Linked DNA regions of Pararhizobium sp. A13. The protein of the gene in region 1 interacts with the protein of each later gene in a pairwise test. Links are inferred from orthologs where the notes say so. Each region holds a gene or a part of one and is shown on either strand. Other genes may lie near its edges. The genes, in order: WI754_RS15500 and WI754_RS14280.

Region 1 (3,045 bases):
TGCCATCGGCATCGAGCACCAGTTTTCGCCCCGCGAGCATCAGGGCGTACCGCCGCGCCCTCTCCAGATCGCCAAATCCCGGGCCAAGCACGAAGGCGCTGATGCGTTTGTCGGCCAGCCAGTGCGAGAGGTCGTCTTCATCCTCGATCTGTTTCAACATCACCGCCGTCAGATGAGACGCATTGGCTTGCAGGGCCGCGGCGGGCGAGGCGATCGTCACCAATCCGGCCCCCGCCCTCAGTCCGGCGACCGCCGATAGCCGCGCGGCGCCTGTCGAAAGCGGGCCGCCCGAAAAAACCGCAAGGTGCCCGCGTTTGAATTTATGCGCGGCCGGGTCCAGGGCAAAGGCGTGCTCCCGCCAGAGATGCGGGCTGTTTTCGCAAAGCGTGCCTGCACGAGCACGCAGGATGCGCTCGGGGATGCCGATGTCGAACACCTCCAGCGTGCCGCAAAGCATCCGCCCCGGTGTCAGCAGATGTCCCGGCTTCCGGGCCACGAACGTGACCGTGTGACGGGCGTGAAAACTTGCTCCCAGCACCTGTCCGCTGCGGCCGTCGACACCGGAGGGCAGATCGACGGCGATGACCGGAAGATCCTGGCTCTCTACCGCCCGCATCACGCTTGCCGCCTCCGGCGGAACAGCGCGTGAAAGACCCGCTCCGAACAAAGCGTCGATGACGACGTCTCCGGCAATCGGGCCATAGTCCGCAAGCGGTTTCACCGCAACGCCGCAGCCCGCGTAGGCACGCGCTGCATCGCCTTTCAAGGCCGCCGGATTGCCCAAGGCATGGACTTCGACATCCGCGCCGCTGCCGCGCAAGGCGGCGGCGGCGATATAGCCATCCCCGCCATTGTTGCCGGGACCGCACAGGACGACAAACCGCAAGGCACCGGGATAAAGCCGCAAGGCCGCCGCCGAAACGGCCGTTCCGGCGGATGTCATCAGGCTGAAACTGTTGATCCCCGAGCGAGCCGCATCGGCATCGATCGCGGTCATTTCGGCGGGCGTAACGATGGCGTCGTTTCTAAAAGCTGGCATGGCCTCAAAATGCCCTGCTGGCGAAGCGCCTGCAAGGCTAAAACACGAACAGCAAATGTTTATTTTTTATGCATTTGCACATATTTAGCGCTTATCTATGCCGCTTAATACGGCCCTCAAACAAGCAACGCGCCCGCGATGACCAGCGACATACAAAAATTCATAAAAAATAGGCAAAAGGCGCTGTTTATTCTGAAGAAACAGCTATGATCGTCTCTGTTGGAGGAGTTTTCGTCCAAAACGGCATCGCATTTGCCATATCTGGCATGTAAAATGCATATTGAGGGCAAGCGGGCATAAGCCTGCTATAACGGGAGAAGCGGAGAGACATTTTCTCATGAAAAAGATCGAAGCGATCATAAAGCCTTTCAAGCTTGACGAAGTGAAGGAAGCCCTTCAGGAGGTTGGCCTGCAGGGTATCACCGTCACGGAAGCGAAGGGCTTTGGACGCCAGAAGGGCCACACGGAACTTTACCGTGGGGCAGAATACGTTGTTGATTTTCTCCCGAAGGTGAAAGTCGAAGTCGTGCTGGCAGACGAGAACGCCGAAGCCGTGATCGAGGCCATTCGAAACGCCGCCCAGACCGGGCGTATTGGTGATGGAAAGATTTTCGTCTCCAATATCGAAGAGGTCATTCGAATCCGCACCGGTGAGACAGGCATCGACGCCATCTGATCCGCCTGGCCGTTCGGTCCGGGCTACTACCTCGTCATCTCAAGAGAGGGACTTTCAAAAAATGACGACTGCAAATGATATCCTTAAGCAAATCAAGGATAACGACGTCAAGTTCGTGGATTTGCGCTTCACCGACCCCAAGGGCAAGCTGCAGCACGTAACGATGGACGTATCCTGTGTTGATGAGGACATGTTCGCCGATGGCGTGATGTTCGACGGTTCGTCGATCGGCGGCTGGAAGGCCATCAACGAGTCCGACATGGTGCTGATGCCCGATCCGGCAACCGTGCACATGGACCCCTTCTTCGCACAGTCAACGATGGTCATCGTCTGCGACATTCTCGATCCGGTCTCCGGCGAAGCCTATAACCGCGACCCACGCGGCATTGCCAAGAAGGCCGAAGCCTACCTCAAGGCTTCCGGCATCGGCGACACCGTCTTCGTCGGCCCCGAGCCGGAGTTCTTTGTCTTTGACGACGTGAAGTACAAGGCTGACCCGTACAACACAGGCTTCAAGCTCGACTCGTCCGAACTGCCGTCCAACGACGACACCGACTACGAGACCGGCAACCTCGGCCACCGTCCGCGCGTCAAGGGCGGTTATTTCCCGGTTCCGCCGGTCGACAGCTGCCAGGATATGCGCTCCGAAATGCTGACGGTGCTGACCGAAATGGGCGTCACCGTCGAAAAGCAGCACCACGAAGTGGCCGCTGCCCAGCACGAACTCGGCGTGAAGTTCGACACCCTGGTGCGCAACGCCGACAAGATCCAGATCTACAAGTACGTCGTGCACCAGGTCGCCAATGCTTATGGCAAGACGGCAACCTTCATGCCGAAGCCGATCTTCGGCGACAACGGCTCGGGCATGCACGTGCACCAGTCGATCTGGAAGGACGGCAAGCCGACCTTCGCCGGCGACGAATATGCCGGCCTGTCGGAAACCTGCCTCTTTTACATCGGCGGCATCATCAAGCATGCCAAGGCGATCAACGCCTTCACCAACCCGACGACGAACTCCTACAAGCGTCTGGTGCCGGGTTATGAAGCGCCGGTTCTGCTGGCCTACTCCGCCCGCAACCGCTCTGCCTCGTGCCGTATCCCATTCGGTACCGGTCCGAAGTCGAAGCGTGTCGAAGTTCGCTTCCCCGACCCGCTGGCAAACCCCTATCTCGGCTTTGCCGCCATGCTGATGGCCGGCCTCGACGGCATCAAGAACAAGATCCACCCCGGCAAGGCCATGGACAAGGATCTCTACGACCTGCCGCCGAAAGAACTGAAGAAGATCCCGACCGTCTGCGGTTCGCTGCGCGAAGCGCTCGAAAACCTCGAC
Region 2 (3,323 bases), 260 kb from region 1 along the record:
CGGATTTGTCATCCCCGTTCCGGGTTGGGCGGCTCTCCTTTCGAAACCGCGTCGTGCTCGCGCCGATGTCGGGCGTGACGGACTTGCCCTTCCGGCAGTTGGCCTGGCGTTACGGCGCCGGCCTCGTCGTCACCGAGATGGTAGCAAGCCGCGAACTCGTCGGCAACGCGTCGGAAAGCTGGGCGCGCCTCAAAAACTCCGGCATCGATCCGCATATGGTCCAGCTCGCCGGACGTGAAGCCCATTGGATGGCGGAAGCGGCAAGGATCGCCGCGGACAACGGCGCCGATGTCATCGACATCAATATGGGCTGCCCCGCCAAGAAAGTGACCGGTGGTTACTCCGGTTCTGCTTTGATGCGCGATCCCGACCACGCGCTGTCGCTCATCGAGGCGACCGTAAATGCCGTCGATGTTCCCGTGACGCTGAAGATGCGCCTTGGATGGGATGAGAACTCCATCAATGCGCCTGAGATCGCCAAGCGAGCGCAAGAGGCCGGTGTGAAGATGATCACCATCCACGGCCGCACGCGCGTGCAGTTCTACAATGGCAGCGCCGATTGGGATGCGATCCGCGCCGTTCGCGACGTGATTTCGGTTCCGCTCGTTGCCAACGGTGATGTCGCGACCATGGCCGATGCTGAGGAAATTCTGAGGCGCTCCGGCGCCGACGCGGTGATGATCGGCCGCTCCAGCCAAGGGCGGCCCTGGCATGCCGGCGTGCTTGCGGGCGCGGTCGAGCATCCGGAAACAGCGCAGGTCCAGGAGGTCGTCGCCGAGCATTACGGCATGATGCTCGAATTTTACGGCGCCGATATTGGTTTGAGGCACGCCCGCAAACATGTCGGCTGGTATCTCGATCGCTTCGCGCCGCATCTGGCGTCGCCGGAGAAGGCAGCGATCATGACCTCTACCGACCCGAAAGCCGTCCTCTCCCGCACCGTCGCAGCGATCGCCGCCGGATCGGGGTGCGAAGAAGAAAAGGACGCGGCATGACCGAGAAAATGCGGGACGACGAACAGAAAATCGCGGATTCCCTGCCCATGGCGGTGCTCAACGCCATCCAGAACCCGGTCATCCTTGTCGATGAAAATGGTCTCGTGGCGTTTGCAAACTGGGAAGCGGAGGCCTTTTTCGGCGCTAGCGCCAACCATCTCGCCCGCCACGACATCAGCGCCTTCATTCCCTTCGGCAGCCCGCTGTTGACGCTGATCGAGCAGGTGCGCGAGCGCCGCGCCGCCGTCAACGAATACCGCGTCGATCTGAGCTCGCCGCGGCTCGGCGCCGACAAGCTCGTCGATCTCTATGTGGCACCTGTGCTGTCCGAACCGGGCTCCGTCGTCATCGTGTTTCAAGAGCGCTCGATGGCTGACAAGATCGATCGGCAGCTCACCCATCGCGCGGCCGCCCGCTCGGTCACGGGGCTTGCCTCGATGCTGGCCCACGAAATCAAGAACCCGCTGTCTGGCATCAGGGGGGCAGCCCAGCTTCTGGAGACCTCGGTCAACGACGACGACCGGGCGCTGACGCGGCTGATCTGCGACGAGACCGATCGCATCGTCTCGCTGGTCGACCGGATGGAGGTCTTCTCCGACGAGCGGCCTGTCGACCGCCATCCGGTCAACATCCATTCGGTATTGGATCACGTGAAGGCCGTTGCCAAAGCCGGTTTCGCCCGCAAGATTCGCATCACCGAAAATTACGACCCGTCGCTGCCGCCGGTCTACGCCAATCGCGACCAGCTGATTCAGGTCTTTCTCAATCTGATCAAGAACGCCGCCGAGGCGGTCGCCGACAAGGCGGACGGCGAGATCATGCTGACGACGGCCTATCGGCCAGGCATCCGCCTCTCCGTCGCCGGAACGCGCGAGAAGATTTCGCTGCCGCTCGAATTCTGCGTACACGACAATGGCCCGGGCGTTCCATCCGATCTGGTGCCACATCTGTTCGACCCATTCATCACCACGAAAACCAATGGCTCCGGTCTCGGCCTGGCGCTGGTTGCCAAGATCATTGGCGGCCATGGCGGCATCGTTGAATGCGACAGCCAGTCGAGCCGCACGACATTTCGCGTCCTGATGCCGGCGTCGAAAGGACCAACGGCAGAAGACAGCGAACCACTGACAGTAAAAGGACAATCCCGATGACAGGCGCCACGATTCTCGTCGCTGACGACGACGCTGCCATCCGCACCGTGCTCAACCAGGCGCTCAGCCGCGCCGGCTACGATGTACGCATCACCTCGAATGCCGCGACGCTCTGGCGCTGGATCGCCGCCGGTGACGGCGACCTTGTCGTCACCGACGTGGTCATGCCCGACGAAAACGCCTTCGACCTCTTGCCGCGTATCAAGAAGGCACGGCCCGATCTGCCCGTGCTGGTGATGAGCGCCCAGAACACCTTCATGACGGCAATCAAGGCGTCCGAGAAGGGTGCCTATGACTACCTGCCCAAGCCCTTCGATCTGACGGAACTGATCGCGATCATCGGCCGGGCGCTCGCCGAGCCCAAGCGCAAGCCGGCGAAGATGGACGACGACACGCAGGACGGCATGCCGCTGGTTGGCCGCTCCGCCGCGATGCAGGAAATCTACCGCGTGCTGGCACGCCTGATGCAGACCGATCTGACGCTGATGATCACAGGCGAATCGGGGACCGGCAAGGAATTGGTGGCGCGGGCGTTGCACGACTATGGGAAGCGCCGCAACGGCCCCTTCGTCGCGATCAATATGGCGGCCATCCCGCGCGATCTCATCGAATCGGAACTCTTCGGCCATGAGAAGGGCGCTTTCACCGGCGCGCAAAACCGATCGACGGGTCGGTTCGAGCAGGCCGAAGGCGGCACGCTGTTCCTCGATGAAATCGGTGATATGCCGATGGATGCCCAGACACGACTGCTGCGCGTGCTGCAGCAGGGCGAATATACCACCGTTGGCGGCCGCACGCCGATCCGTTCCGATGTCCGCATCGTGGCTGCAACCAACAAGGACCTGAAACAGTCGATCAATCAGGGCCTTTTCCGCGAGGACCTCTATTACCGGCTCAACGTCGTGCCGCTGCGCCTGCCGCCGCTGCGTGATCGCGCCGAGGATATTCCCGACCTCGTTCGCCATTTCGTCCAGCAGGCGGAGAAGGAAGGCCTCGACGTCAAACGTTTCGACCAGGAAGCGCTTGAACTGATGAAGGCGCATCCGTGGCCCGGCAACGTCCGCGAGCTCGAAAACGTCGTTCGCCGCCTGACGGCTCTCTATCCGCAGGACGTGATCACCAGGGAGATCATCGAAAGCGAATTGCGCTCCGATATTCCCGACAGCCCCATCGAAAA

Evidence for each region.
Region 2: the proteins of WI754_RS15500 (region 1) and WI754_RS14280 interact in binary tests that used the Escherichia coli proteins (3 or more experiments, as listed by UniProt). The link is inferred for Pararhizobium sp. A13 from one-to-one orthologs.

Annotation. Positions count from the first base shown.
Region 1 is NZ_CP149510.1:3,141,947-3,144,991, reverse strand. Bases 325-3,045 are described here. They hold WI754_RS15500 (P-II family nitrogen regulator), read left to right. Parts: upstream 325-1,376; coding sequence 1,377-1,715; downstream 1,716-3,045. Other genes in these bases: glnA (type I glutamate--ammonia ligase), read left to right, coding at 1,777-3,045; WI754_RS15505 (NAD(P)H-hydrate dehydratase), read right to left, coding at 325-1,039. Outside these bases: more of WI754_RS15505, read right to left, coding at 1-324. UniProt on the Escherichia coli protein: P-II indirectly controls the transcription of the glutamine synthetase gene (glnA). P-II prevents NR-II-catalyzed conversion of NR-I to NR-I-phosphate, the transcriptional activator of GlnA. When P-II is uridylylated to P-II-UMP, these events are reversed.
Region 2 is NZ_CP149510.1:2,883,955-2,887,277, forward strand. What follows is about bases 70-3,068. They hold WI754_RS14280 (nitrogen regulation protein NR(II)), read left to right. Parts: upstream 70-991; coding sequence 992-2,146; downstream 2,147-3,068. Other genes in these bases: dusB (tRNA dihydrouridine synthase DusB), read left to right, coding at 70-995; ntrC (nitrogen regulation protein NR(I)), read left to right, coding at 2,143-3,068. Outside these bases: more of dusB, read left to right, coding at 1-69; more of ntrC, read left to right, coding at 3,069-3,323.